DNA from 4 places in the Kitasatospora sp. NPDC057198 genome. Region 1 is predicted to be linked to each of the others. Evidence: riboswitches for the same ligand, from Rfam matches in the RefSeq annotation. Region 1 holds a riboswitch; each other region holds the start of a gene.

Region 1 (7,408 bases):
GGCCGGGAGCGCCTCGAAGTCGGTGAGGACCTCCCGGGCAAGGCGGTTGGCGGCCAGCACGTCGGTGCGCCGGCCGAGGACGAACGCCGGGACGTGCGCCAGGGTCTCCAGCATCAGGTGCAGTCCGGGCCTGACCCGCTGCGGCCGCTCCGGGGCGCGCCGGACCGTGTGCGGGGCGGGGAGCAGCAGGTCGGCGAGGTGTTCGCGCTCCGAGGGGTCGAGCCGCAGGGCCCGGGCCAGCGCCTGGACCACCTCGGTGGACGGGTTCCCGGCCCGGCCCTGTTCCAGGCGCGTGTAGTACTCGGTGCTGACGCCCGCCAGCCGGGCCACCTCGTCGCGGCGCAGGCCGGGCACCCGCCGCACCCGGCCGTCGGCGGGCAGGCCCGTCGTCCCGGGGTCGAGCGCGGCGCGCCGGGTGCGGAGGAAGTCGGCGATTTCCCTGCTGCGGTCCATGCACCAAGTGTGCAGGCCCGGCCGGTGCGCCGGCGGGGCGAGGGTGGCCCTGCCGGTACCAGTCGGCGCAGGGTCCGCTCGGGGCCGCCCGGGGGGCCGCCGGGCTGGTCTGCTGGAGCTGTGCCCGGGGCTCTCCCGGTGCCACGACTCCCGTGTCCCACAAGGAAGGCACACCCATGCCCACGCACGCCTCGTCCACGCACACCACGTCCGCCGCCCTGCCCCTCGCCGGTCCCCTCACCGGCCCCGCCGCCCTGCCCCTCGCCGGCCGCACCGCCGTGATCACCGGCGCCTCCAGCGGCATCGGCGAGGCCACCGCCGAGGAGCTCGCCGGGCTCGGCGCCCGCGTCGTCGTGCTGGCCCGCCGCGCCGAGCGGCTGTCCGCGCTGGCCGACCGGATCGAGCGGGCCGGCGGCACCGCCCTGGCGATCGCCGCGGACGTCACCGACCCGGTCTCGGTGCGGGCCGCCGCCGACCGGGTCGCCGCCGAACTGGGCGGCGCGGACCTGCTGTTCAACAACGCGGGGGTGATGCTCCCGGCGCCGGTCGAGGAGTTGGCCGTCGACCAGTGGCAGCGGCAGATCGACCTCAACGTCTCCGGCCTGATGAACGTCGTCGGCGCGTTCACCCCGCAGCTGGTCGCGGCCGCGGCCGAGCGCGGCGTCGCCGACCTGGTCAACACCTCGTCGATCGCGGCGCGGAACATCTTCCCGACCTTCGCCGTCTACTCCGCGACCAAGGCGTACGTCACCCACCTGTCGGTCCACCTGCGGGCCGAGCTCGGCCCGAAGCGCGTCCGCGTCTCGGCGATCGAGCCCGGCATCGTCGGCACCGAGCTCCAGTCGCACGTGACGGACCGGGGCGCGCTCGACTGGCTGGAGGGCTCCAAGGAGGCGATGGAGTGGCTCACCCCCGGCGACATCGCCAGGACGGTCGGCTTCCTGGCCGCGCTGCCGCCGCGGGTCAACCTCCAGCAGGTCACCGTGATGCCGACCGGCCAGGCGAGCTGAGGACGGGTACGGGGCCGGGCGTCCGCGGGACCGGGGCGGTCGCGAGACCCGGGGCGGCCGCGGCCGCCGGTCGCGGCCGCCGGTCGCGGCCGCCGGCTACAGCTGAAGGCTACGGCTGGAGGCCGAGGTGGCGGAGCCAGGGCAGCGGGTCGACCGGGGAGCCGTCGGCGAGGCGGACCTCCAGGTGGAGGTGCGGGGTGGTGGCGCTGCCGGTGGCGCCGACGGCGCCGAGGAGGGCGCCGGGGCCGGCCTCGCCGGGGGCGGCGGTGATCCGGGAGAGGTGGCAGTACCAGAGCTCGGTGCCGTCGGGGAGGGTCTGGATGACCCGGTAGCCGTACGTCCCGGACCAGCCCGCGGCGGTGACGGTGCCCGAGGTGACGGCGGTGACGGGGGTGCCGGTGCGGGCGGTGAAGTCCAGCCCGTTGTGCAGGTGCGCCCAGTGCAGGCCGGCCTGGGAGAACCCGTCGCCCAGCCGGTAGCCGGTCAGCGGGAGGGCGGGCGCGGAGCGGTCGACGGTGGCCGCCGCGGCCGTGCCGGTCACTGCGGTCGTACCGGTCACTGCGGCCGTGCCGGTCACCTCGGCCGCATCGGTCGTCGCGGCCGCCTCGGCCTGCCGGTCGGCGCGCTTGGCCTCGGCCTCCTGCGCGGCGGCGAGCCGGGCGGACTCCTCGGCGCCGGTGCGCTGCCCGTCGGCCTGCTGCAGGATGCGGGCGGCGAGGGCGAGTCCGGGGTCGGCGGCGAGCAGGCCGTCGGAGGCTTCGTCGGCGGCGGTGACGGGGGCCGGGGCGGGCGCGGGGGCGGCCTGGGCGGGAGCGGCGGCGAGACCGGTGGCGCCGAGCGCGGCGGTCATCGCGGTGACGCCCAGCAGGGGCGCGCCGGTGCGGGCCTGGCGGGGGAGCCGGTGCCGGACGGGCTCGGCCTCGACCGGGTGGTCGAGCAGCTGGGTGCCGGTGCTCTCGGTGTAGGTCGACGCCACGGGGGCGCGCTCCTTCCTTCCCTGCCGCCGACCGGGTTAGCTGACGGGTTCGGAGGTGGAAGGTCTCCTACGGTCGGGCCCAGGGCCGTCCCGATTCACCCCGGTGGAACGTGGTTCCCCGGCTCCAGGCCCTGCTGCGGGGCAGGACCGGATGGATTAGGCGTGGCGCACGGTGCCGCATGGTTACGGCGTTGCCGACCGCGCTGCGTTATCAAACGTTAATCCTATGGACCCCATGATTCCAAGCGCCTTCCCAGGTGCAGTGAAACTTTCCTGACGCCCTATGGGCGATTTGTGATGGTTCGTCGATCCGCCCGGATTCGGACATGACGGACCGTGACGGAGCGGTTGAGTATCCGTACTCACGACCCGCCCGCGACCCGGCGGGACCCTGGGCCCATGACTGCTCCCGTGCCCCGCCGCACCACGTCCGCCTACTACCTGCAGGCCGTCGCGTCCTTCGCGTTCGCGTCCGTCGCCCTGGCCCTGGGGATCGCCTACCTCCCGGTCAGCGCGTGGATGCGCGCCTTCCTCGCCGTCGGCCTGCTCTACGAGATCACCTCCGCGTTCACGCTGGCCAAGGTGATCCGGGACCGCCAGGAGGAGGGCGCGATCACCAGCCGGGTCGACCAGGCCCGGCTGGAGAAGCTGCTCTCCGAGCACGACCCGTTCCGGGCGGACGGGATCTGAGGCGCGCCGCCGACGGGCGGCCGACCGGCCGGGGTTGACGGCTAAGGCTATTAGCCTTAGCTTTGTGGCTATCGGAAGCAGCCGGGCACGGAGCCCGGAGCGCCGGACGACGCCCGCCCAGGAGGCCCGCGATGAACAGCACCCTCGGCACCGCCACCCAGTACCTCGACGTCACCGGCGGCCGGATCGCCTACGACGACGCCGCCGGCCCCGGCACCCCGGTCGTCCTGCTGCCGGGCATGCTCGACAAGCGCGCCGTCTACCGCTTCCTCGCCCCGCTGCTGAGCGCCGCCGGGCACCGGGTGGTCACCATGGACCTGCGCGGCATGGGCGAGTCCTCGACCGGCTTCACCGACCACAGCCCGGCGGCGATCGCGGACGACCTGGTGGCCCTGCTGGAGCACCTGGACCTGCGCGGCGCCGTCCTGGTCGGCAGCTCGTACACCGGCGCCACCGTGGTGCGGGCCGCCGCGCTCGCCCCCGAGCGGACCGGCGGGGTGGTGCTGGTCGACGCGTTCATCGAGAACCTCCCGCTGAACGGCTTCCAGAAGGCGCTGTTCGGCCTGGTCGGCCCGCTGGTGCGCGCCTTCCCCGGCCTGTGGGGCGCGGCGCAGAAGTTCTACTACCCGGCCGACGCCCGACCCGCCGACTTCGAGGAGTACCGGGCCGGCCTGTCCGCGATGCTCCGCGAGCCGGCCCGCAAGGCGGCGCTGCGCGGCTACCTGGAGGGCGACTCGGCGCCGGTCGGCTGGTGCGCGGCGGTGGACGTGCCCGCGCTGGTGCTGATGGGCGAGAAGGACCCGGACTTCCCGCAGCCGGAGCTGGTCGCCGACCGGCAGGCCGCCGCGCTGCGCGGCCGCAAGGTGATGATCGCCGGCGCCGGCCACTACCCGATGGCCGGCCGCCCGCAGGCCGTCGCCGACGCCCTGCTGCCCTTCCTGGCCGAGCTCGCCGGCCCGGCCGGCCGGAACGGGACCGACCGCTGATGCCCCGCGCCGGACTCTCCACCGCCGCCGTGGTGGACCACGCCCTGGAGCTGATCGACGAGCGCGGGGCCGACGCGCTGACCCTGGCCGCCGTCGCCGCCAGGGCCGGGGTCGCCACCCCGTCGCTGTACAAGCACGTGGCCGGCGGCCTGCCCGAGCTGCGCCGCCTGGTCGCCGTCCGCACCATCGGGGAGCTGGCCGACCACCTGGCCGCCGCCGTCCTGGGCCGCTCCCGGGAGGGGGCCGTCCGGGCCCTGCTGGCCGCCTACGCCGGGTACGCCCTGGCGCACCCCCGGCGGTACGCGGCGCTGCCGCAGGTGCCGGAGCCGGATCCGGGCCCGGAGCTGGACGCGGTGGCCGAGCGGCTGGTGGGGGTGCTGTTCGCGGTGCTGCGCGGCTACGGGCTGGAGGGCTCGGAGGCGGTGCACGCGGCGCGGACGCTGCGGGCGGCGGCCCACGGGTACGCCTCGTTGACCACGGCGGGGGCGTTCCAGCTCGCCGAGGGTACGGACGTCACGCTGGAGCGGCTGACCGGGGTGCTGGTCGAGGGGCTGGCCAACTGGCCGGGCGGCGAGGGCCCGTGACCTCCCGGGGGCCTGCCGCGTTCTACCCGGTATGAAGAAGCGCAGCATGCTCGCCTTTGCCTCGCTCGCCGTCGGCGTGGTCGCCTCGCTCACCGCCCCCAGCGCGCACGCCGCGCCGGAGCACCAGGGCGGGCTCGCCCCGCTCAAGGACGCGGTCTCCGCCCCGGACCTGCCGCTGGACGAGGACTTCGCGCAGACCGTCGCCGAGCAGCCGGGGGCCTGACGGCGCAGGTCGCGGCCGGTGCACACCTTTTCGCAACCTCCTCCCCACCATTCCGACACCATCGGTGCGTAACACTGTCCTCCGGTCGGGAAGTCATACCGCGTGGAGACCTTCCACGGGTAGGGCCGACAAGCACGGAGGATCAGCGACATGCCGCAGGCGACTCAGCACACCGAGCCCGGCACGGGACTGATTCCGGCACCCCGGACGGCACCGGACGGCGCGCCCGGCGGCGCGCGGTCGGAGGGCCGGTCGGCCGGCCCGCGGCCGGAGGGCTGGACGCCCGCGCTGCGGCACGGGGCCGCGGTGCTGCGCGGGCTGCGCTCGCTGCGGCCGGTGGCCGCCCGCCCGCAGCGCGGGTACGGCGAGGTCGACGGGCAGTGACCGGCCGTTCCGCCACTGGCAAGGTGTCGGGAATGTCGCGGATCCACCACGTGTCGTGAAAGCGCCCGGTTGCCCGGTACGTCCATAAGATGGTCGGCACTGGCACGTCGACCGGAAGGGCCGGGCGCTTCCCATGGACCAGAGCTCGCCGCGTCGCGCCAGCCGCTCCGAACTGCGGTGCGTGCGCGCGCTGCTGCGGGCGACGAGCGCGGCGGAGCTGCTGGCGGCGCTGCTGGCCGAGGGCCCGGCCTGGATCACCGGCGAGGGTTCGGCGCTGTACCTGCTGGACGGCGGGATGCTCCGGCTGACCGCCTCGCACGAACTGCCCGAGTGGGCGCACCGCAAGTACGGGGTGGTCGACCCGGCGGGCGGGCTGCCCGCGGCGCTGGCGCTGCGGCGGCGCGAGCCGGTGCTGCTGAGCCCGCAGCAGACCAGCGCCGACTACCCGAACACGGCGGCGGGCCTGGGCACCGGCCTGGTCGCGCTGGCGGTGCTGCCGCTGGTGGTGGACGGGGACCCGGTGGGTTCGCTGGCGGTCGCGCTGGCCCACCGCGGGGCCGTCCCGCGGCGGGACGTCGAGCTGCTGGAGACGTTCGCCGACGTGGCCGCGCACCGGCTCGCGCACCTGCTGCACCACGTGCACACGGCCGATCCGACCGCGGGCCACCCGAGCCCGGAACTCCCCTCCCCGGACGGCCAGTTGCTCTCGCTTGCGGTGCGCTCGGCGGGCGCCGGGGCGTTCGAGCGGGACTTGGTGACCGGCGAGACGCTGTGGGACGCCCAGGCGTACCGGGTGGTGGGCCTGCGGCCGCCGGGCCCGACCGGGCAGGCGCCGGAGCTGGCGGACGTGGTGCACCCGGAGGACCTGCCGGACGTGCAGACCGCGCTGGTGGAGGCGCTGGCCACCGGCGGCCCGTACCGGGTCTCCTACCGGGTGGTGCGGCCGGACGGCTCGCTCCGGTGGGTGGACGAGGCCGGCGAGGTGATGCTGGACGTGCACCAGCGGCCGGTGCGGACGGCGGGGCTGCTGACCGGGCGGGAGTGGCGGCCGGAGGCGGCGGCCGCGTCCGGTTCGGTGTCCGCCGCGGCGGCGGGGGCGCGCTCCACGCTGCTGCTGGCGCTGACCAGGGCGCTGTCCCGGGCGGTGACGGTGCGCGAGGTGACCACGGCGCTGACCGACGTGGCGCGCCCGGCGCTGGGCGCGGCCGGCGTGGTGCTGGACCTGGTGGACGAGGGCCGGCTGATGCCGGTCTCCCCGGCGGTGTTCGGCGGCCCGCACCGGGCGGAGCTGAACCGGCTGCACGACCTGGCGGGCGGGGTGATGGAGCACGTGCTGGCCAGGGCCACGCCGCTGTTCAGCGAGCCGGGCCAGGAGCGCCGGGGCCCGGAGGCGCCGGCCGCCTGGACGGTGCTGCCGCTGGTGGCGTCGGGCCGGCAGGTCGGCTCCTGCCTGATCACCTTCGCCACCGAGCGGTCGTTCAGCCGCGAGGACCGCACCATGTACTCGGCGTTCGCGGGCATCCTGGCGCAGTCGCTGGAGCGGGCCCGGCTGTACGACGTGCACCACGAGCGGGCCAGCGAGCTGCAGCGGGCGATGCTGCCGCGCTCGCTGCCGGTGCTGCCGGGGATCGCCTCGGCGGCGCGCTACCTGCCGTCCACCGAGGGGATGCAGATCGGCGGCGACTGGTACGACCTGCTGCGGCTGCCGGGCGGCCTGGTCGGGCTGGTGATCGGCGACGTGCAGGGCCACAACGCGGAGGCGACCGCGGTGATGGGCCAGCTGCGGTCGGTGCTGTGGGCGTACGCGACGGAGGGGAACGATCCGGCGACGACGCTGGAGCGCACCGGCCGGCTGCTGGCCGAGATGGAGACCGAGCTGTTCGCCACCTGCCTGTACGTGGTGCTGGACCCGGCGACCGGGGTGCTGCGGGCGGCCCGGGCCGGGCACCCGCAGCCGGTGCGGATCGGGGCGGCCGGGGCGGCGGAGCTGGAGCTGCCGGGCGGCCCGCCGCTGGGGGTGCTGCCCGGGGTGCGCTACCCGCTGGCCGAGGCGCGGCTTGAGCCGGGCGAGACGCTGCTGGCCTACACGGACGGACTGGTGG
Region 2 (7,408 bases), on a different contig from region 1:
TTCAGCGCCGTTCCCCCCGGCCGAGGACGCTGCGCGTACTGTGCGCGGCCCTGCCCGTCGCCGGGCTGCTCGTCCCCCTGGCCGCGGCCCCCGCGCCGGCCCTGCCGGCGCACGGCAACCCGGCGGTGGCCGCCAAATCGGTGCTGACCTGCGACGGCAGCGACGGCTCGCCCTGCAACGACACCGGGGGCAGCGACAACGACCGCACCGGGTACGTGGAGAGCGACCCGGACGCGCCCGGCGGCACCGGGCCGGACGACACCGCCACGCCCGACTCCAGCACCGTCCCCCCGCCGTCCGCGAGCCCCTCGCAGCGCCCGAGCGGCACCCCGCAGCCCGTGCCCGGCCCCGGCGTGAGCGGCCCCGGCGTGAGCGGCCGCCTCCCCGACACCGGGAGCGCCGGAGCTCTCCCACTGGTCGGCCTGGCCGCCCTCGGCTGCGCCCTGGCCGGTCTGATGGTCCTGGCGTCCAGGGCCCGCCGCCGCTGACCGGCCCGCCGCCGCTGACCGGCCCGCGGTCCGACCGGCGCGACCGGCCGCTCCGGGCCCCGCGATAGGTTCGGTCCCGTGGACACCCCGAAGCTGATCCTGCTGACCACCACCCACCGCGTCGCCCCCGGCCTGCTGTCCTGGCCCGCCTGGGAGGCGCTCCGGTCCGCGCCCGAGGTGCTGGCCGGCGTCGCGGACCACCCGCAGCTGGCCGCCCTGCGCGCGGCGGGCGTCGAGCCGGAGGTGGTGGAGCGGCCGTCCGCCCCCGCGCTGGCCCGGCTGCTGCTCGCGCGGGCGCCCGCCGTCTGGCTGGAGAGCCCGGACGGCGACCCGGGCCTGACCGACGCGCTGGCCCGGATCGCGGTGGAGGAGGCCGGCGAGCACCCGGAGATCGAGGTGCTGCCGGGCTCGTACGACCTGCCGGGCGCCCGGCTGCTCGACCTGGTCACCGTGATGGACCGGCTGCGCTCGCCCGGCGGCTGCCCGTGGGACGCCGAGCAGACCCACCAGAGCCTGGTGAAGTACCTGGTCGAGGAGGCGTTCGAGCTGGTCGAGGCGATCGAGGAGGGCGACCGGGAGACCCTGCGCGAGGAGCTCGGCGACGTGCTGCTGCAGGTGTTCTTCCACGCGCGGATCGCCGAGGAGGACGCCGGCGACCCGTTCTCGATCGACGACGTCGCGGGCGACATCGTCGAGAAGCTGATGTACCGCCACCCGCACGTGTTCGGCGACGTGAGCGTGACCGGCTCCGCGGAGACCGAGGCCAACTGGGAGCAGCTGAAGGCGGCGGAGAAGCAGCGCGAGTCGGTGCTCGACGGCGTGCCCGCCGGGCTGCCCGCGCTGGCGTACGCGGCCAAACTGGTCTCCCGGGTGCGCCGGGCGCACTTCACCGGCGTGCCGGACGCGCCGTACGAGCTGCCCGCCGAGCTGACCGCCGAGTCCGCGGGCGACCTGCTGCTGGCCGTCGCGCAGCGGGCGTACGACCGGGGCGTGGACGTGGACGCGGCGCTGCGCGCGGCGGCCCGCCGCTACCGCGCGGCGGTCCGGGCCGCGGAGGGCCTGGAGCCCTGACCGGTCGACGGGCCCAGCCGGTCGACGGGCCCGACCGGCCGACGGGCCTGACCGGTCGAGGGGCCTAGCCGGCCAGCGGGACGTCGGCGACCGGGCGGCGCTGGGCCGGGACGACCTCGCCGATCGCCTCGCCGACCAGGGCGAGGACCTCGGCCAGCGGGTCGAGGTGGCCGGGCAGGTCGGCGAGCTGGACGATCCGCTCGCCGTCCGGGCCCGCGACCGCGAACAGGTCGATCGGGCCGAGGTGCTTGACGGCGGTGGCGACCAGCGCGGCGATGTCCGCCGGGTGGTGGACGTCTCCGGAGACGCCGACCACCGGGCAGCCGGGGCGGTCGAGTTCGGCGGCCAGGTCCTCGGCGATGCCGGGGCGCAGGTCGGCGACGAGCAGGCCGGCGGCGCCGGCGGCGGAGAACCGGCGGGCCAGGTCGGCCCCCGAACCCCCGTCGAGCACCGCGATGACCACCACTGCACCGGCTACTCGCATGGCCTGCTCCCCTTTCAGAGCGCGCACCCGTGGCCGGCCCGCACGCCGCCCACGGTGGTTATCGGAGGATCGTAGGCTCGCCCCGACGCTCCGCAACAGGGATTACCCACCAGGTGACCAGACTCACGCGCCGGCGCTTCCCGATACGGTCAAGACATGCCAGACCAGCCCCACGCACCCCAGCCGCCACTGTTCACCTGGGAGTTCGCCGCCGACCCCTACCCGGCGTACGCCTGGCTGCGGGAGCACGCGCCGGTGCACCGCACCACCCTGCCGAGCGGGGTCGACGCCTGGCTGGTCACCCGCTACGCGGACGCCCGGCAGGCGCTCGCCGACGCCCGGCTGTCCAAGAACCCGGCGCACCACAGCGAGCAGGCCCACCGCAGCGGCCGGGTCGGCATCCCCGGCGAGCGGCAGGCCGACCTGATGACCCACCTGCTGAACATCGACCCGCCCGACCACACCCGGCTGCGCCGGCTGGTCTCCAAGGCGTTCACCCCGCGCCGGGTGGCCGAGTTCGAACCGCGGGTGCGGGAGATCACCGACCGGCTGATCGACTCCTTCGCCGGCCGCGGCGAGGCCGACCTGATCCACGAGTTCGCCTTCCCGCTCCCCATCTACGCGATCTGCGACCTGCTCGGCGTCCCGGCCGAGGACCAGGACGACCTGCGCGACTGGGCGGGCATGATGATCCGCCACGTCGGCGGTAAGAGGGGAGGGGTCGGCCGGGCCGTCAAGCAGATCCGCGGGTACCTGGCCGACCTGATCCACCGCAAGCGCGCCGACCCGGGCGACGACCTGATCTCCGGCCTGATCCGGGCCAGCGACCACGGCGAGCACCTCACCGAGAACGAGGCCGCGGCGATGGCCTTCATCTTGCTCTTCGCCGGGTTCGAGACCACCATCAACCTCATCGGCAACGGCATGTACGCGCTGCTGCGCACCCCGGACCAGCGCACCCTGCTCCAGGAGTCGCTGGGCCGCGGCGAGTCGGGCCTGCTGGAGACCGGCGTCGAGGAACTCCTGCGCTACGACGGCCCGGTGGAGCTGGCCACCTGGCGGTTCGCCACCGCGCCGCTGACCATCGGCGGGGCGGCGATCCCGGTCGGCGACCCGGTGCTGGTGGTGCTGGCCGCGGCGGACCGCGACCCGGCCCGGTTCTCCGCCGAGAACACCCTCGACCTGGCCCGCTCGGACAACCCGCACCTGGGTTTCGGTCACGGCATCCACTACTGCATCGGCGCCCCGCTGGCCCGGCTTGAGGGGCAGTGCGCGATCGGCAGCCTACTGACCAGGCTTCCGGACGTTCGGCTCGCGGCGGACCCGGCGGAACTGCGCTGGCGGGGCGGGCTGATCATGCGCGGTCTGCGCGACCTCCCGGTCTCCTTCACGCCCCGCTGACGCCGTTTCAGCCCCCGCGACACGCCGCCGCGCAGGGCCGACGACGCGCCGGGGCGGGGGCGCGCGTCGCACTCCGGTTCGGAACGAATCCGGACATACCTGGATCGTTCGTGTACGTGTATCGAAGATCCGTAATTTCGGCGTGATCATGGTGATATGAGCTTGTGATTGCTCGTCAGCTTTGCCTACTCTCCGACATGCCCGCAGCTGCGGGCCCCGATCGCGGCACGCCGAGTCCTGTCCGCCGCGCCCTCGGGCCACCTACCAGGTACCGGACAGGAGCGGGGGAACCAGTGTGAACGCCGTAGTCCCAACGGCTTGGGGTGAAGCCGCCGAGCAGCCGACGCGACCGCGTCCGGAGCGAACGGCGGCCGGGCCAACCTCCCGGTCCGAACCCGACAGCTCACCTCGCAGGCGTGCGGAGAGGATGTCCCGTGCTGTTCGCCAACACCCCTCGCCACCGCCGTAGTACCAAGGCCGAGAAGGTCATCGCCGCCGCCGGCGTGGCCTCGGTCGGCCTGGCCCTGCCACTGTTGGCCGCCACCGGAGCGGCAGCCGCACCCGTCGACACCTGGGACCGCGTGGCCCAGTGCGAGAGCGGCGGCAACTGGAGCATCAACACCGGAAACGGTTTCTACGGCGGCCTGCAGTTCACCTCCTCCACCTGGCGCGCCTTCGGCGGCGGCCAGTACGCGGCCCGCGCCGACCAGGCCAGCCGCGCCCAGCAGATCGCGGTGGCCGAGCGGGTGCTCGCCTCCCAGGGCCCCGGCGCCTGGCCGGTCTGCTCCAAGCGGGCCGGACTCGCCAAGGGCGGCGCGCCCGCCGACACCTCCGAGGACACCGCCTCGCGCTCCCAGGAGCGCCCGACCGCGCCCCAGCAGCCGAAGAGCCCGCCGTCGAAGAAGCCGGCCGGGCCCGCTGCCCCCGCCCAGCCCCAGGCCGCCCCGCAGGACGGCGCCCCGCAGACCGCGCCCGCCGGCGGCTACACCGTCCAGGACGGCGACACGCTCTCCGGCATCGCCGCCGCGCAGAACGTGTCCGGCGGCTGGGAGCGGATCTACCGGGCCAACCACGAGCTGATCGGCGCCGACCCCGACCTGATCCTGCCCGGCCAGGTGCTCTCCCTCTGACACCGGCCCCGCACCGGTCCCGGCATGTGGGACGCGCCGGCCCGGCGGCCTGACGAGGCCCCGCCGCAGCCCTGACGAGGGCCGCGTCCCCTGACCGTCCGTCCGCTCCCGGCGTGCGCCCAGCAGTTCGCGCCGCCGGGGGCGGCGGAGCGGCCGTCAAACAGGTGAACTACCGGTGAGTAGCCGGGCCACACCGTGAGACGGGACCCGGCCGGGCGTGGCCGCAGGGCGCTGTGCGGCTAGGCTCTGGTCGTAACGACCACACATCCGCTTCCGCTAGGAGATGCCTCGTGCCGTCCATTGATGTCGTCGTAGCCCGTGAGATCCTCGACTCCCGCGGCAACCCCACGGTCGAGGTCGAGGTCGGTCTCGACGACGGCAGCACCGGTCGCGCGGCCGTCCCGTCGGGCGCCTCCACCGGTGCCTTCGAGGCCCTGGAGCTCCGTGACGGCGACAAGAGCCGCTACTTCGGCAAGGGCGTCGAGAAGGCCGTCCTCGCCGTGATCGAGCAGATCGGCCCCGAGCTGGTCGGCTACGACGCCACCGAGCAGCGCCTCATCGACCAGGCCATGCTCGACCTGGACGCCACCCCGGACAAGTCCTCGCTCGGCGCCAACGCCATCCTGGGCGTCTCCCTCGCCGTGGCGCACGCCGCCTCCGAGGCCAGCGACCTGCCGCTGTTCCGCTACCTGGGCGGCCCGAACGCCCACGTGCTGCCCGTCCCGATGATGAACATCCTCAACGGCGGCTCGCACGCGGACTCCAACGTCGACATCCAGGAGTTCATGATCGCCCCGATCGGCGCGGAGTCCTTCTCCGAGGCCGTCCGCTGGGGCGTCGAGGTCTACCACACCCTCAAGGGCGTGCTGAAGGAGCGCGGGCTCTCCACCGGCCTGGGCGACGAGGGCGGCTTCGCCCCGAACCTGGACTCCAACCGCGAGGCCCTGGACCTCATCACCGAGGCCATCAAGAAGGCCGGCTACACCCCGGGCAAGGACGTCGCGCTCGCCCTGGACGTCGCCGCCTCCGAGTTCTACAAGGACGGCGCCTACCAGTTCGAGGGCAAGGCGCTCTCCTCCGCCGACCTGACCGCGTACTACGCCGAGCTGGTCGCCGACTACCCGCTGGTCTCCATCGAGGACCCGCTGGACGAGTCGGACTGGGACGGCTGGAAGACCATCACCGACGCGCTCGGCGACAAGGTCCAGCTGGTCGGCGACGACCTGTTCGTCACCAACCCGGAGCGCCTGCGCAAGGGCATCGAGACCGGCACCGCCAACGCCCTGCTGGTCAAGGTCAACCAGATCGGCTCGCTCACCGAGACCCTGGACGCCGTCGAGCTGGCCCAGCGCAACGGCTACCGCTGCATGATGTCGCACCGCTCCGGCGAGACCGAGGACGTCACCATCGCCGACCTCGCCGTCGCCACCAACTGCGGCCAGATCAAGACCGGCGCCCCGGCCCGCTCCGAGCGCGTCGCCAAGTACAACCAGCTGCTGCGCATCGAGGAGATCCTCGACGACGCCGCCGAGTACGCGGGCCGTTCCGCGTTCCCGCGGTTCCGCTCCGCGGACAAGTAAGCACAGCAAGGGCTGAATGTACTGAGCTCGATGTGACCGGTGCCCCGGCTCCCACCGCGTAGGGTGGGGCCGGGGCACCGGCATGCGCAGGAGGGGCGAGCAGATGGCCAAGTGGAGGATTCCCGGTTTGGCGGCGCGACCGCGCTTCACCAGCCGGGCCACCGTGCTGGTGCTCGTGCTGTGCTCGCTGGTGGCGATACTCGCCTACCCGGCCCGCCAGTACATCGCCCAGCGCGGCGAGATCGCCGACCAGCGGGCCAAGGCCGAGCACGCCCGCCGGCAGGTCGACGAACTGCGCCGGGAGAGGGCCCGCTGGCAGGACCCGGAGTACGTCAAGGCCCAGGCCCGTGAGCGGCTGCACTACGCGCTGCCCGGCGAGACCCCGTTCGTCTCGGTCGCCCCGCCGCCCCCGCCCGGTGCGAAGACCCCCTCGGCCGACGGCGCGACCGGCCGCCCGAAGGCGCTCAAGCCCTGGTACGCCACCCTCTGGGACTCGGTGGACGCCGCCGACGCCGCGGCGCCCGCGCCGCAACCGGTGCCCTGACGCCCCAACGACCCCCGCCCCCTCTGACGAACAGACTCCCGATGAGCAACCAGAACCCTCCCGCGTCCGACGCCCCCGAGGTCGCCGAGCGCGACGTCGCCGCCATCGCCGCCCAGCTCGGCCGGGTGCCGCGCGGGCTGCGCGGTGTCGCCCACCGCTGCCCCTGCGGCAACCCGGACGTGGTGGAGACCGCGCCCCGGCTGCCCGACGGCACACCGTTCCCGACGTTCTACTACCTGACCTGCCCCCGGGCCGCCTCGCTGATCGGCACCCTGGAGGCGGACGGCGTGATGAAGGAGCAGACCGCCCGGCTCGCCGAGGACCCGGAGCTCGCCGCCGCCTACCAGAAGGCGCACGAGGACTACATCGCCCGCCGGGACGCCGTCGAGGTGCTGGAGGGCTTCCCCAGCGCCGGCGGCATGCCCGACCGGGTCAAGTGCCTGCACGTGCTGGTCGGGCACTCGCTGGCCGCCGGGGAGGGCGTCAACCCGCTCGGCGACGAGGCGATCGGGATGCTGGAGCAGTGGTGGGCCAAGGGTCCGTGCGTCAGTGACGCCGAGGTCGAGGCGGCCGGCGAGCGGGTCGCCCGCAACCGGGCCAAGGCCAAGGACCACGACGCGGTGATCGCCGCCAAGGAGGCGCTGAGCGCCGAGCGGGCCGCCCGCAAGGCCGCCGCCGACGCCGAATCCGCCGAAGCCGACGCCGAAGCC
Region 3 (7,408 bases), on a different contig from region 1:
CGAGTCGGTGGGCGCGCTGCCGCTGCACTTCGCGAAGCTGTCGGGGTCGTGGGACGGCATCGTGACGATGAACTACGGCTCGGTGGAGTTCCTGGGGCCGTGGGTGCCGGTGATCTCCAAGGTGATGGTGGGGCTGTCGGTGGCGGGCTTCGGCTGGCTGCTGGTGTGGCGGCTGCGGGCGGCCCGCTGGTCGTCGGCGACCACCTTCGACGCGGCGCTGTGCGCGCTGCTGGTGTTCACCTCGACCAGCCGGGTGATCTCCCCGCAGTACATGATCTGGGTGGTCGGCCTGGCCGCGGTGTGCCTGACGGTGCGCGGCACCAGCCAGCGCCCGGTGGCGGTGCTGCTGCTGGTGACGGCGGTGCTGACCACGCTGGAGTTCCCGATCATGTTCGGTTCGGTGAACCGCAGCGAGCTGGGCGGGGTGCTGGTGCTGACCGCCCGCAACCTGGTGCTGGTGGCGGCCACGGTGCTGTCGGCGTACCGGCTGTGGCGCTCCACCCGGCGCCCGGAGGCGCTGACCACGGTGGTGCTGTCGGCCGAGCAGGCCGCCCCGCAGTACCCGGTGCGGCCGGGCATCGCCTACGAGCAGGACCTGTTGGACGACCTGACCCCGGCCGACCGCGGCTGACCGCGGGCGGCCCGGCACGCCCCGAGCCCCGTTCTGCAAGTTTCTGAAAAACCTTGCAGAGCGGGGCTCCGTGCTGCCACCATCGCCGGATGATCGACTACGACATCCTGATCGTCGGCGGCGTCGGCGTGGACACCATCGTGCGGGTGGACCGGCTGGAGGTCCCGCCGGGCCGCGACTCGATCGGCGTCCCCGCCGTGCTGGACTACCCGGCGCACACCGGCAACGGCGTGGCCCTGGCCTGCCTGGCGCTGGGCCTGCGCACCAAGTTCGCCGACTTCCTGGGCGACGACCCGCAGGGCGCCCTGATCCTCGCCGAGTACGCCCGCCGCGGCCTGGACTTCAGCCACCTGCCCGCCCCGGCCGGCACCCCGCGCAGCGTCAACCTGGTCGACCGGGACGGCCTGCGGTTCTCCTTCTACGACGGCCGGCACCCGGCGGACGCCCGGCTGCCGCGCGAGTTCTGGCTGCCGCTGGTGGAGCGCTCGGCGCACGTCCACCTGTCGATCACGGGCGTCAACCGGGACATGTACCCGGACATCGAGCGCCTGGGCCGCAGCAGCTCCACCGACCTGCACGCCTGGGACGGCGCCGACGAGCACCACCTGCACTACGCCCTGCGCTCGGACGTGGTCTTCCTCTCCGCGGCGGGCCTGGCGAACCGCCCGGAGGCGGTGATGCGCGCGGTGCTGGCCCGGGGCCGGGCCGAGCTGGTGGTGGCCACCGCGGGCGCGGACGGCGCCTTCCTGCTGACCCGCGGCGACGACGCGCCCCGGCACTTCCCGGCCGTCGACCCGGGCGCGCCGGTGGTGGACAGCAACGGCGCGGGCGACGCCTTCGTCTCCGGCTTCCTGCACCACCGGCTGGCGGGCCGCCCGGTGGAGGAGTGCATGCGGGCCGGCGCGGTGGCCGGGGCGTACACCTGCACCGTCGCGGGCACCCACACCGCCTTCCTGGACGCGGCGGGCCTCCAGCGGGCGCTCACCGCCGCCTGATCCCGGGGTCACTCCCCGAGCCGGGCCACCTCGGCCGCCCACGTCTTGGTGAACTCCGCCAGGCCGAGCCCGAGTCGGGCCTTCAGCGCGCGCTCCAGGCCGCCCGCGCCGAAGGCCCCGACGGTCCGGTAGAGCGCGACCAGCCGGTCCTGCCCGTACCGGCGGGCGATCAGGTCGCAGGCCAGCCACGCCTGCTCGTACGCCTGGGCGATGCCGGCCGCGCCGGCCGTGAACGCCGCGTCGTCGGGCAGCCCGGCGGGTGCCCTGCCGTTCTGGACGTCCTTGGCCAGCTCGGGGGCGATCTGCCGGGCGGTGCGCCCGGAGCCCAGGTAGCCGGTGTAGTCGGCGACGCCCTCGGACAGCCACAGCGGCGTCCAGGACTTGGTGTCGGCCCGGGTGGCGACGTGGGTGGCCTCGTGGGTGACCACCACCCGGCGGCCGAGTTCGCTGAGCTGCCGGTAGGCGTCCGGGTTGACCACGATCCGGTCGGCGGGGGTGTGTTCGGGGGCGCCGCCGACCGCCAGGGTGACCGCGGCTATGCCCTGGTAAGCGTCCGCGGACACGTCCATCCGGCGGGCGAAATCCTGTTCGGTGAGCGGCAGTTCGAGCAGCAGCCGGGCCGCGGACGGGCCCCAGACCGCCTCCACCGCGGGCACCGCGCGGTCGGCGAGCGCGGCCAGCGCGGTCGGTTCGGCGCCCGCGCCGATGCCGAGCACCAGGCTGCGGGCACCCTCCACCGCCCGGACGGTGCCCAGGTCCCAGGGCGCGGCCGCGCCGGTCGGCGTCTCCCGGGCGACCCGCCAGCCGCCGGCCTCCCGCACCAGCTCCACCTGCCGCTCCAGCAGCGCCGGGTAGTCGTCCACCCCGGTCAGCCGGTAGGCCAGCTCGGCGCCGACGGTGAACCGGCCCGCCCCGGCCGGCGGCTCGGCGAACGAGGTCAGCCGCAGCCCGTACTCGGTGAAGCGCAGCCCGGCGGTGCGGGTCAGCAGGTCCCGGTCGGCCTCCTCGGAGCCCTGCGCGGACAGCGCCAGCAGCGCCTCGGCGTTCCGCTCGGCGACGGCCCGGCCGCGCAGCGACAGCACCCGGGCCGCGTCCTCCCGCAGCCCGGACGGCGGCCGTTCGCCGTCCGGGACGGCGGGCGACGGGCGCGGCGGGGCGGGCAGCGCCCGGGGCAGCGACAGCTGGGTGGCCGCGGCGGCGGCCAGCAGCAGCGCGGCGCGCCGGGACAGCGGGGCACCGGCCCGCGGCGGCGGCCCGGGGGCCGGCGGCAGGTCGGTGACCAGGGGTTCGTCGACGAGGCTCAGACCCGCACCACCGTGTTGACCGGCATCGCGCTCACGCTCTCGTAGCGGACCCGGGCGCCGGGGTACGGCGCGTGCACGACGACGCCCCCGCCGGCGTACATGCCGACGTGGTGCCTGTCGTTGTAGAAGATCACCAGGTCTCCGGGCCGGGCTTCGGCGAGGCTCACCCGCCGGCCGGCCGAAGCCTGTGCCTGCGAGGTCCGCGGCAGGGTCACTCCGGCCTGCCGCCACGACCAGTACATCAGACCGGAGCAGTCGAAGGTGCCCGGCCCGGTGGATCCGTAGACGTACGGGGAGCCGATCTTGGAGAGCGCGGCGGCCAGCGCGGCGGCGGCGCGGTCCGAGGAGGCCGGCTGGTCGCCGAGGTCGATCCGGCCGGTGCCGCGGGTGGCGCGCTGCCGGGCGTCGTGGGCGTCCTCGGCCGCCATCCTGGCCCGCTCGGCGGGGGCGAGGCCGTTCAGCAGCCGCTGGGCCCCGGCCAGCCGCTCCCGGACGTCGTCCTTGGCGGCGGCGAGCTGCTGCCGGGCCTGCTCCAGTTCGGCGAGCTTGGCGCCGGCCTCGTGCCGCCGCGCCTCCAGCCGGCGCTGCCGCTCGGCGAGCTCGCGCAGGCTGTCGGCCTGCCGGGAGGTGGCCTGTTCGAGCGAGCGGGCACCGGTCAGGTAGCCGGACGGGTCCTGGTCGAGCATCAGCCGGACGGTGGGGTCCACGCCCTGGGTCCGGTACTGGTCGGCGGCGACGGCGGCCAGGTCGCCGCGCATCCGGTTGAGCTCCTCCTGCCCGGCGGCGACCTGGTCCTGCAGGCTGCCGGCCTCGGCCTGCAACTGCCTCTGCCGCTCCTGGGCCGCGTTGTACCGCTCGGACGCCTGCTCGGCCTCCTCGTAGAGCTGGTCGACCTGGGCCTTGACCTCGCCGCGGCCCACCGGGTCGGCCGGGCTGAGCGGGGCGGCGGCGGCCCCGCCGACGGTCAGCCCGAGCGCGCCGGTGGCGGCGGCGGTCAGCGCCAGGGCGCGGGCGAGGCGCTGGACGCCGGGCAGCGGGGTGCGACGGTGCACGGACACGTGCGACGGCTCCGTTCTGCGGCCGGCCTCCGCCGCCGTCCGCCGTCGGACGGCCGTCCTCGCGGGGGCCCGGGGGCAGAGGTTAGCGAGTCGGATCGATCCAGTCCAAACCCCGACAGTCACGAATATTTGACCGTGAATCGGACACCAGCACGGAAGCGGCCCGGCACCCCTTGCGGGGTACCGGGCCCGGGGCCGCGCCGGTCCGTCAGATCCGGACGATCCGGTTGATCGGCATGGCCGTCGCCGACTCGTAGCGGACCTGCGCGCCGGTGTGCGGGGCGTGGATGATCTGCCCGTTGCCGACGTACATGCCCACGTGGTGCTGGTCGTTGTAGTAGATGACCAGGTCGCCCGGCCGGGCGTTGGCGATGTCGGTGCCCAGGCTGGTCCCGGCCCCGGCCTGCGCCTGCGAGGTGCGCGGGATCGACACGCCGGCCTGCTTGTAGGCCCACTGCATCAGGCCGGAGCAGTCGAAGCTGTTCGGGCCGGCCGCGCCGTAGGAGTACCAGGTGCCGAGCTTGGAGACTGCCGCGCCGACCGCGTTGCCCGAGAAGCTGGAGGACGCCGGGGCGTTCAGCTCCACCCGGACGGTGTCGCGGGAGGCGCGCTGCGCGGAGTCGGCCTTGGCCTTGGCGTCCGCGGCGGCCTTCGCCTCGGCGGCGGCGAGCTGCTCGCGCTCCTGCTGGGTCAGCGTGTTGAGGAGCTCCTGGGCCTTGGCCAGCTTCGCCTGGACGTCCTCCTTGTCGGCCTTGAGGGCCTTGGTGGTGGTGTCCAGCTCGGCGAGCTTGGACTCGGCCTCCTTGCGCTGCGCGTCGAGCTTGGCCTGCTCGGACTTGAACGTCTTGAGCAGGTCGGCCTGGGTGGCGCCGACGACGTTCATCGTGCCGGCCTGCCCGAGGAAGGAGTCCGGGCTGCTGGAGAGCATCAGCTGCATGGTCTGCGGCATGTTGCCGGTGCGGTACTGCTCGGCGGCGATGCCGGCCAGGCCCTCCTGGGCGGTGGTCACCTGCTCCTGCTGCCGGGCGAGCTGGTCCTGCAGCTGGCCGACCTGCTTCTGCAGGTCCTGCTGCTTCTCGACGGAGGCGTTCAGCGCCTCGGTCTTGACCTCGGCCTCTTCGTTGAGCTGGTCGACCTGCTGCTTGACCTGGTCCTTGGTCGGCGCGGGGTCGGCGTGCGCACCGCCCTGGGCGGAGAGCGCCACGGCAGCGGCGGCGGTGGCAGTGAGAATCGAGACCCGGGCACGGCCGACGGGCTTGGGACGGCGATGGGACGCCACGAAGGCGGACTCCTTCTTCCTCACACCGCCTACCGGGTGAGCTGACGGGTTCGGGCCGGAAGAGATTGCCCTACGACGCCTCACCGACCGCGCGCGGCGGTCGTCCCGGCGCCGATTCACCCCGGGGGAACGTGGTTCCCCGGCTCCGTTCGACAGCACCCCGGTTGGGGTATCCCCGTCGGCAGACCCGGTGTTGACGGTCTGCCCGCTGCGTCACGGACTCGGCGGCGACCTCCGCCGCCGCCCCCCTTGGGCGATCGACTCTGCGGTGGTCGAGGCAAGACCCTAGTAACCGATCCGTGATCCGTTCAAATCCTTGTCAGAAAAAAATCTGATTCTGAATCAAATACCCCGGCAAATCTGACCGATTGTGATCGACCACTTACACGGAGCGTAATAATTCTCACGATATGGTCGAGAAACACCACGCCCGGACGTGTCGCAGATCACAGGAGGATCTCGAGCCGTCCGGGCGTGTCACGATGCGTCAGTTGTCGCCCGGTGGGGCGTTTGTCCGATTCGTCGGTCCGTCAGACCGTCCGGTCAGACCCGGCGGATGGTGGAGATCGGCAGGGTGTCGACCTTCATCGTCTTCACCACGTCACCGGTGCGCGGCGCGTGCACCACCAGCCCGTTGCCGATGTACATGCCGACGTGGTGCCGGTCGTTGTAGTAGATGACCAGGTCGCCGGGCTGCGCGTTGTGCCAGTCGGTGCCCACGTTCACGCCGTAGCTGCCCTGCGACTGCGAGGTGCGCGGCAGCGAGACGCCGGCCTGCTTGTACGCCCAGACCATCAGGCCGGAGCAGTCGAAGGTGCTCGAACCGGTGGCGCCCCACACGTACGGCGAGCCCTGCTTGCCGAGCGCGGCCGCCACGGCGGTCGCCGCGTAGCCGCTGGCCTGCGGCAGGGTGGACGGGTCGACCCGGGAGGCGCTGCGCGAGGCGGCGGAGCCGCTGCCCCGGAGGATCGCGGCCCGGTCGGCGGCGCTCAGCTTGGCGAGCAGCCGCTGCGCCTCGGCGAGCTTGCTGTTCACGTCGTTCTTGGCGTCGTTGAGCGCCTGGGTCTGGCTGTCCAGCTCGTGCAGGACGGCCGCGGCCTCCTGCTTCTGCTGGTCCAGGCGGCGCTGCTGGTCCTTGAGGGACTTGAGCGTCTCGGCCTGGGTGCTGGCGGCCTGGTCGAAGGAGGCCGCCTTGGTCAGGTACTGGTCCGGGTCGGAGGAGAGCATCAGCTGCATCGACGGGTCGACGCCGCCCTGCCGGTACTGGTCTCCGGCGACCGCCGCCAGGCCGGAGGCCAGCTCGGTCAACTGCTCCTGGCCGCGGGCCACCTGGTCCTGCAGGTCACTGGCCTGCTTGCGCAGCTGGTCGGCCCGCTCCTTGGCGCCGTTGTACTTCTCGGCCGCCTGCTCCTGCTCCTCCAGCAGCTTGTCGACCTGCGCCTTGACCTCGTCCTTGTTCGGCTGGGCCGGGGCGGCGTGCGCGCTGGCCTGGGCCGTCAGGGCGACCGCGGTCGCGGCGGCGGCGGTGAACACGGAGATCCGCGCACGGCTCGGCTGCTTGGGACGGCGGTGGGAGGCCAAGGGGGTGCTCCTTCTTCCTGCTGGACTCACCCCAAAGAGTGAAGGTCCGGAATATAGGTTTGACGCCAGACCCTAGTGAAGTCCACGCCTCCGCGTCCACTCCCGGGGGGCTTCCGGTCCGCCCCACCCGCCCCCCTTCACCGGACCGTCACACTCCGGACGCCCCGCGGTCCCCTGAGCCCTCCTCAGCTACGGGCCAGCCGGTTCAGCAGCAGCACCGAGGCCACCGGCCGGGCCCCCGCCTTGCGCACCCCGTCCGCGACCTCCCGGTCCGCGGAGACCACCACCACCGGCCGCCCCTGCGGCTCGGCCCGCACCAGCCGGCGGATCAGCTCGTCCGCGGTCTCCCCGGTGCGGCTGAAGCGCACCCGCACCCCGCGCGGCGGCGCCATGATCACCGGCACGTCGAGGTCCTGGCCGTCGAAGACGCAGGTCACCTCGGCCTGGGTCCGCTGGGCCAGCATCGCCAGCCCGCCCAGCAGCCTCATCCGCTGCTGCTCCAGCGGCAGTTGGGGATAGCCGGTCTTGGTCACGTTGTAGCCGTCCACCACCAGGTGGAC
Region 4 (7,408 bases), on a different contig from region 1:
ACCAGCCCTTCGGGAGCGGCCGGGCCCGGCAAAGATCGAGTCAACCCCGCCACGGCTCGGCGGAGGAGCCCTACGGTGTGGGCCGACCACTTCGTCGCCCGAGCACCGTGGAGCCCCGGACGGGCAGAGCCCGCCCGCATGATCCGAAGCGACCCGCGGTCGCGGCCCCGCCTGGGCGGCGCCGCCGGGGCTGCGGCTTGTCCGTCCTGGTCTTCGGGCTCTTGGTCCTCACCCTGAGCGGCGGCTACTTCTCCTTCAAGTCTTCGGTGGACTTCAGCTACCAGGTCGGCTGGCAGGGCACTCCCCCGCTGGTGATGACCGTCGACTCCCGCGCCGACCACGGCGGTGGGCGCTCCCAGACGTTCTCCTGCCTCGGGCACGGCGACCGTGGCAGCGCCGACACCGTCGACGGCGAGTGGCAGCTCCACAACCTCCCCCATGGCTACTCCCGGGGCACCGCCCTGAAGGTCAGCTGCTCCCCGGCGGTGACTGTTTCGAGCTCGGCGCGCACGACGCGGCGGGGAACGTGGGCATGTTCCTGCTCGGTCTGTGGCTGGTCTCCTGGGCCCCTGTCTGGGGGCGGCCATGCTGATCGTCCGCCGCGGCAAGCGCCTCGGCCGACCGGCCCGGACGGGGCTCGGCCCGTCCGGCCGCGTGGGCCTGGCCTGGTTGTCCGGGCTGCCCGTACTGGCCCTGCTCGCCGGCCTGGTCTCCCTCTTCCTCTGACCACCCGCCACCGCCCGGCCGGCCCTCCTCATCTCGCCCCCGCTCCCCTTCTTACCGCCGCTCCGCCGCTTCTTCCGCCCGCGGCCGGACCGCTCGCCCGCGGCAACCCGGCGGACGAGGGCTCAGCCTTCCCGCCCGGCCTTCGGGTGCGTCTCGTACATCCGCAGCGCCACCGTGGCACCGGCCGCGGCGGTGACGGCGGCGACGGCCCAGATCGCGGCGGTCAGGCCGTAGGCGTCGGCGAGGACGCCCGCAACCAGTGCCCCGATCGCGAATCCCCCGTCCCTCCAGAGCCGGTAGACGCCGACGGCCCGGGCCCGCCAGGCGGGGTGGGCGACGTCCCCGATGACGGCGAGCAGGGTCGGGTAGACCAGGGCGGTGCCCGCGCCGAGGAGGGCCTGGGCCGCCGCCCACACCGGGAAGGCGGTGCCGACCGCGACCAGGCCGAGGGCGGCGGCCTGGAGCAGCATTCCGGCGGTGATCAGGTGCTTGCGGCCGATGTGGTCCGACCACCAGCCGGTGAGCATCTGCCCCGCGCCCCAGACCGCCGGGTAGAGCGCGGCGAGGATGCCGATCCGGCCGAGGTCCAGCCCGTGCGCGGCGTACAGCAGCGGGAAGATCCCCCAGGCGAGGGCGTCGTTCAGGTTGTTGACCATGCCCGCCCAGCTGGCGGCGGACAGCGCCCGGTCGCCGAGGCTGACGGCGCGGGCTATTCGGGCGGTGCCCGGGGCCGCCGGTTCTCCGACGGCGGCCGGAGGCGCGGCGACCGGACGGGCGACGACCGGACGCGTGGCGGCCTCGGCGCGGGCGTGCTCGCGGGTCTCCCGGACGGCGGCCGCGGCCAGGCCGAGGCCGAGCGCGACGTAGGCCGCGCCGATCAGGAAGGGGGCGGGGCGCAGGCCCCAGTGTGCGGCGATCGCGCCGGTGGCGGTCGCGGTGACGGCCACCGCGAGGTACCCGGAGGCTTCGTTGAGGCCCATGGCCAAACCGCGGCGGGCCGGGCCGGCCAGGTCGATCTTCATGATCACGGTGGTGGACCAGGTGAGCCCCTGGTTGACGCCGAGCAGCACGTTGGCCGCGACGATCCAGCCCCAGGTGGGGCCCCAGGCCAGCATGGCGGGGACCGGCAGGGCGACCAGCCACCCCGCGACCAGGACCGGCTTGCGGCCGTAGCGGTCGGAGAGCGTCCCGGCGAAGAAGTTGGTGACCGCCTTGGTCGCGCCGAAAGCCAGGATGTACGTCAGTGCACCGGTGTGGGCGGACAGGTGGAACACCCGGTCCGCGAGCAGCGGGAGCACTGTGCGCTCCTGCCCGAGCGTGCCGCCGACCAGGGCGTTGACGGCAACCAGCAGGCCGAACTGGGCGAGGTTGGCGCGCAGGCCGAGCCTGATCGGGCGCTCCTCCGGCCCGGCGGGAGGAGTGGGAGGCGCGAGGGTACCGAGGGTCATGGGCGGTGCTCTCCTGGCTGGTGCGTGCGTGCGGCGGCACGTGGGTAGGGCGGGGGTCGGCCCGTCAGCGGACCATCATATTCCAATACTTTATGGATTATTGGACCCATGGGTGGGATCATGCCCCCACCACTTCCTCCGGAGCGGCCTTCCGGGGCCCGGGAGCCGTGTCGAGCCCGTCCGGCAGGCTCGCGGGCAGACGGCGGACGGCGGGGAGGGCGAGCAGGGCGAGCGCGGCCGGGACGGCGAGGGCGGTCATCCCGAAGAGTGCGGGCCGCACACCGAGGCTGTCGGAGAGCGGGCCGGCCAGCACCAGTCCGAGCGGCATCAGGGCCACGGAGATCAGGTGGTCGTAGGAGCTGACCCGGGAGAGCACCCGCTCCGGGATGTGCACCTGGAGCGAGGTCTCCCAGAGCACGAAGAACAGGGACACCCCGACCCCCGTCACCGCCTCCAGTGCGGCGATCGCCCAGACCGGCGAGCCGGACCCGATGACCAGCGCCTGGCAGGAGGCGACCGCCAACGCCACCGCCGCGACCGCCATCGGGCGGGCCGGTTTCAGGCGGTAGGCGCAGACGTCCCCCACGATCGCGCCGAGGCCGAAGGCGATGACCACCACGGCCCACGCGCCGGCCCCGCCCCATTCGCGCTCCGCCAGCACCGGCCCGAGCACGAACACCGAGGGCAGCACCACTACGTGGTAGACCGCGATCGCGAGCATCCCCGACCACACCCACGTCCGGCTGCGCACCTGTTGCCAGCCGACCCGCAGTTCGGCGAGGAAGCCGAGCCGCCCGTCCTGCCCCGGGTCGGCGGCACCCGCCCCGGCGCCCGCCCCGTCCGGCACCCCGCCCATCACCGTCCCGTCCGGCACCCCGCCCGTCACCGCGCCGACCGGCCCCAGCCGGGCCAGCACGGCGGCGCTGACCGCGAAACTCGCGGCGTCCACCGCCAGCGCCCCGCCCGGCCCGGCCGCCGCGACCAGCACCCCGGCCAGCACGGGCCCGACCACCAGGCTGGCCGACTGCACGAATCCGCGCAGCGCGTTCGCCTCGCGCAGCCGGTCGGCGGGGACGAGCAGGGGCAGCAACCCGCTGGAGGCGGGGAGGAAGAAGGCGTCCGCGACGCCGAACAGCGCCATCAGCAGCGCCAGCACACCGACCCGGGCAGTACCGGTGAGCAGCAGCACGGCGGCGGCCGCCTGGACGGCGCAGCGCACCAGGTCGGAAGCCAGCATGATCCGCTGTCGCGGCATCCGGTCCGCCCAGACTCCCCCGGCCAGCGTGAACACCAGCAGCGGAAGCAGCCCGGCGGCCGTCACCAGGCCGACGTCGGCGGCCGAGCCGCCGACGGACAGCACCGCGAAGGGCAGCGCCACGAACGACACCCGGTCCCCCAGGACCGACAACGACTGGCCGACGAACAGCCGGGCGAACTGGCGCTCGGTACGGAGCACTTCAGGGACCGGAACGCGCATGGGACCTCCTCGACGAACCCGGCGCACCCGGCACACCCGACGGACCCGAGGGGCCGGAGGGGCCGGAGCAGCGCACCCGCCGCACGAGGACGGCGAGCACGGCGATCGTAGGAAGCCCACGAACCCCCTGTCGCGCCATTTATCCGCAACGCCGTCAATGCCCTGATTCCGGCTAACTTCCTCCCCCCGCAAGGAAGTTGGCAACTCCCAACCCCTCCCGTGGCCGAACCGGGGCGCCGGCCTTCCCCGTTCGCCCTCCTCCCAATCCCACCGATCGGCCACACTTCTCCAGCCGGTCCGCCGACCTCCCGTACCCGACGGACGCCCGCCTCCCACCCGGGGCACCGTCAACAGGTCGTCCACACACCACGCGGGAACCGACGTGACGAAGGCGTGATCCCGGCGCGACGCGCTTGTGATTGCCACGTTCGAGTGAATAGGCTCCTCCCAGCCCGCACCACCGGGCCCCGCACGCGAGAACGCCGAACCCTGTCCATCGCGCCGTCGGGTCGACCACCACAACCCTTGGACAGGGGCGGGGGAACCACGATTGTTGCCGTTCCCCACGGCTAGGGGTGAAGCCGTCCGCACCGGGTGAACCGGGGCGCGGCGGCCGGGCCTCCCTCCCGGTCCGAACCCGACAGCTCACCTCGCAGGCGTGCGGAGAGGATCTCGCATGCTCTTCACGGGTCCGGGACGTCACCGCCGACAGGGTCCGGCGGAGAAGGCGGCCGAGCGCGCGATCGCGGCGGCCGGTGTGGCCGGCGTCGGCATCGCCCTGCCGCTGCTCGCCGTGTCCGGCGCGCACGCCGCGCCCAGCGCGGTCTGGGACCGGGTCGCCGAGTGCGAAAGCGGAGGGAACTGGAGTTCCGACGCGGGCAACGGCCTCTACGGCGGCCTGCAGATCAACGCCCAGCGCTGGACCGACTACGGCGGCACCCAGTTCGCCCCGCTGCCGAACGGGGCCACCCGCAGCCAGCAGATCGCCGTCGCCGAGCGGATCCTGGCCACCGAGGGCCCCTCGCCCTGGTCCTCGTGCGTGGACGAGTCGGGCCTGAGCACCGCCACCGCGCCGGGCGTCGTCGACGACAACGACTCGGCCGACGAGACCGGTTCGCTGCGCGGCGCCCGCGGCATCGCGGCGGTCAACGCCGCCCCGGACGGCAGCACCGTCCCGAGCGGGAACGCCGCCCCGGTGTTCTCCGGCCTGCCGGGCTACGACCCGGTCTCGCACGTGTACTGGTACGAGAAGAACGGCGCCTGGTTCTGGACCAGCCACCAGAGCCTGTACGAGCGCTACATGCAGCTGAGCCGTCCCCAGCCGCAACCGAGCACCTCCGCCCCGACCGCGCCCACCACGGACCCCACGGGCGCCCCGGCCACGCCGAGCACCCCGTCGGCCTCCCCGGCCACCCCGCTGCTGCCCACCGACCCGACCGCCACGCCCAGCCCGACCGCGCCCACCGACGGCACCAACGGCAACGGGAACGGGAACGGCGACCCGAACGGCACCGGCAACAACGGGAACGGAAACGGGAACAACGGGAATGGGAACGGGAACGGCCTGTTCCCCACCCTCCCGGCCACCCCGTCGCCCAGCCCGTCCGGCAGTACCGACTCCTCCGGCGCCACCGGCACCGCCGCCCCCGACGCCTCACCCACCAGCGGCACGGCGACCCCGGCCCCGGCCGCCACGCCGGACGTCCCGGCCACCCCGGCGGCTCAAGCCGCAGCCCCGTCCGCGCTGCCCTACACCGTCTCCCCCGGTGACAGCCTGGCCGGCATCGCCCGCGAGCACGCGCTGGACGGCGGCTGGTCCGAGCTCTACAAGTCGAACCAGCAGGTGGTCGGCGAGAACCCGGACCTGATCCGCCCGGGCCAGGTGCTCGAGCTGGGCTGATCCGCCCCCGGCTGAGCCGCCGTCACTTCGGGACGGCGGCCAGCCCGGTGCAGCCGCGCAGGCCGTCGCGGCGCTGCTGGGCGGCCTTCGCGGCGTTCCCGCCCTGCGGGACGGGTACGCCCCGGCCGTCGATGTGGGCGGGGGTGAAGGTCTCGCCGGTGACGCGGCCGTCGGCGGTGACGGTGAGCGTGGTGACGCCTGTCTCGTCGGAGGCGGTGTAGTTCGAGGTGCCGTACCAGAGGAAGTTGCCGAAGCCGTACGCCACGTAGGTCTTCCCGAGCATGCCCGCGCCGAGCATGGTGTGGGCGTGGGTGCCGACCACGGCGGTCGCTCCGGCGTCGGCGAGCTTCTTGGCGAGGCCGCTCTGCGCGCGGGTCGGGCAGGCCACGCCCTCGTCGCCCCAGTGCAGGTAGACCAGGACCACCGGCGCCTGCGCCTTCGCCGCGGTGACGGCGCGCAGCAGCGCGGTCTCGTCGAGGGCGGAGGCGATGCCCGGCTTGTGGGCGCCGGCCCGCCACTTCTGGTTGGTGATCTCGTTGACCTGACTGGCCGCCAGCACGGCGACCTTCACGCCGCGCACGGTGGTGACGTACGGGGCGTACGCCTCCTGCGCGTCCTTGCCGATGCCGACCACGGGTATCGGGGAGGCGGCCTTGGCGGCGAGGGTGTCGGCGAGGCCGTCGGGGCCGAAGTCGACGGCGTGGTTGTTGGCCTGGGAGACCACGTCGACGCCGGCGTCCTTGAGCGCGTCGAGCGCCTTGGGGGTGGTGCGGAAGGTGTAGGTCTTGGGTTCGGCCTTGCCCCGGCTGGTGATCGCGGTCTCCAGGTTGAGCACCGCCAGGTCGGCGGCGGAGAGCGTCGCGGAGATCGGGCCGAGTGCGGTGTCGGCCCTGCCCGCTCCGAGCCGGGAGGCGGTGCGCCCCTCGAAGTGGACGTCCCCGGCGAACGCCACCGTGATGCTGCCGCCGGGGCTCGCCGGGGCGCTCCCCTCCGACGCCCCGGGGGCCGGTCCGGTGGACGCGGCGGCCGTCGGCGCGGGCGTCGCGGACGCCGAGGCCGCCGTGCCGGTGGCGGTAGCGGTGCCGGCGCCGGCCCGGTCCGTGGAGGGCTCCGACCCGCCGCACCCGGCGACGGTGCTGAGCAGTAGGACGACGGCGGCGGCTGTGCCGACCGTGGTGCGGTGCATGAACGGACCCCCCGGCAGTTCGGTGACGACGCACTTTATCTGCGCCGGTCGAACACCGGAAGTCCACACGGACACCGAATGATCACGATCCCGGTCCCGTCCCGTCCGGGGCCGTCCCGGGCCGGGCCCGCAACGTCCTGAAGGCCCGTCCGCTCAGGCCACCACCCCGGCGGCGCGCAGCAGCCAGCGGTTGGTCCGGCCGACCAGTCCGGCCCGGTCGAGCACCGAGACGACCTTCTGGGCCATCTCGATCTTGGTGGCCCGCCAGCGCGGGTTGGCGCGGGCGGCCGCCCTGCCGACCTTGGGGTCGATGCCGACGGCGGCGTAGAGCCGGGGGTGGATCAGCGCGGTGGTGGCGTAGTAGACGATCAGTCCGATGAACAGCTGCTCGTACCGGCGGCGGACCGGGCCGAGGCGCTTGCGGACGAGTTCCTCGCGGGCGTAGCTGATGTGCCGGGCCTCCTCGATGACGTGGATCCGGGAGACCTGGCGGGTGAGCGGCTGGAGGGTGTCGTCGTTCATCACCTCGCGCTGGAAGGCGTCCAGGATCTCCTCGACGTACATGGTGCCGCCGAAGGTCTGGCTGTGGGTGGAGATCGCCTTGAACAGCCGGCCGAGGTTGTGGGCGACGAATCCGGCGCCGTACGCGGGAACGCCCATCTTGGCGATCA

The links. Region 1 has a riboswitch for cyclic di-AMP ahead of ACFUEL_RS08070 (M23 family metallopeptidase). Riboswitches for the same ligand answer to the same signal wherever they lie in the genome.
Region 2: linked by a shared signal. The riboswitch ahead of ACFUEL_RS11470 (transglycosylase family protein) and the one ahead of ACFUEL_RS08070 (M23 family metallopeptidase) in region 1 are both predicted to bind cyclic di-AMP.
Region 3: linked by a shared signal. The riboswitch ahead of ACFUEL_RS18955 (NlpC/P60 family protein) and the one ahead of ACFUEL_RS08070 (M23 family metallopeptidase) in region 1 are both predicted to bind cyclic di-AMP.
Region 4: linked by a shared signal. The riboswitch ahead of ACFUEL_RS20205 (transglycosylase family protein) and the one ahead of ACFUEL_RS08070 (M23 family metallopeptidase) in region 1 are both predicted to bind cyclic di-AMP.

Annotation. Positions count from the first base shown of each region.
Region 1 is NZ_JBHUWH010000044.1:17,810-25,217, reverse strand. It holds gene ACFUEL_RS08080 (helix-turn-helix domain-containing protein) at 1-453, opposite strand, end outside; gene ACFUEL_RS08075 (SDR family oxidoreductase) at 630-1,463, shown strand; gene ACFUEL_RS08070 (M23 family metallopeptidase) at 1,573-2,439, opposite strand; cyclic di-AMP (ydaO/yuaA leader) riboswitch at 2,450-2,612, opposite strand; gene ACFUEL_RS08065 (YiaA/YiaB family inner membrane protein) at 2,839-3,129, shown strand; gene ACFUEL_RS08060 (alpha/beta fold hydrolase) at 3,261-4,115, shown strand; gene ACFUEL_RS08055 (TetR-like C-terminal domain-containing protein) at 4,115-4,699, shown strand; gene ACFUEL_RS08050 (hypothetical protein) at 4,731-4,922, shown strand; gene ACFUEL_RS08045 (hypothetical protein) at 5,073-5,306, shown strand; gene ACFUEL_RS08040 (SpoIIE family protein phosphatase) at 5,440-7,408, shown strand, end outside.
Region 2 is NZ_JBHUWH010000069.1:5,052-12,459, reverse strand. It holds gene ACFUEL_RS11490 (hypothetical protein) at 1-488, shown strand, start outside; gene ACFUEL_RS11485 (MazG family protein) at 567-1,559, shown strand; gene ACFUEL_RS11480 (SDR family NAD(P)-dependent oxidoreductase) at 1,624-2,043, opposite strand; gene ACFUEL_RS11475 (cytochrome P450) at 2,200-3,444, shown strand; cyclic di-AMP (ydaO/yuaA leader) riboswitch at 3,697-3,875, shown strand; gene ACFUEL_RS11470 (transglycosylase family protein) at 3,879-4,574, shown strand; gene eno (phosphopyruvate hydratase) at 4,865-6,154, shown strand; gene ACFUEL_RS11460 (septum formation initiator family protein) at 6,282-6,698, shown strand; gene ACFUEL_RS11455 (DUF501 domain-containing protein) at 6,740-7,408, shown strand, end outside.
Region 3 is NZ_JBHUWH010000154.1:1,035-8,442, reverse strand. It holds gene ACFUEL_RS18975 (glycosyltransferase 87 family protein) at 1-631, shown strand, start outside; gene ACFUEL_RS18970 (carbohydrate kinase family protein) at 721-1,626, shown strand; gene ACFUEL_RS18965 (hypothetical protein) at 1,635-2,708, opposite strand; gene ACFUEL_RS18960 (NlpC/P60 family protein) at 2,927-3,988, opposite strand; gene ACFUEL_RS18955 (NlpC/P60 family protein) at 4,197-5,267, opposite strand; cyclic di-AMP (ydaO/yuaA leader) riboswitch at 5,278-5,432, opposite strand; gene ACFUEL_RS18950 (NlpC/P60 family protein) at 5,811-6,848, opposite strand; gene ACFUEL_RS18945 (NYN domain-containing protein) at 7,034-7,408, opposite strand, start outside.
Region 4 is NZ_JBHUWH010000174.1:981-8,388, forward strand. It holds gene ACFUEL_RS20190 (hypothetical protein) at 586-726, shown strand; gene ACFUEL_RS20195 (MFS transporter) at 849-2,174, opposite strand; gene ACFUEL_RS20200 (MFS transporter) at 2,293-3,651, opposite strand; cyclic di-AMP (ydaO/yuaA leader) riboswitch at 4,156-4,324, shown strand; gene ACFUEL_RS20205 (transglycosylase family protein) at 4,328-5,551, shown strand; gene ACFUEL_RS20210 (CapA family protein) at 5,574-6,737, opposite strand; gene ACFUEL_RS20215 (diiron oxygenase) at 6,891-7,408, opposite strand, start outside.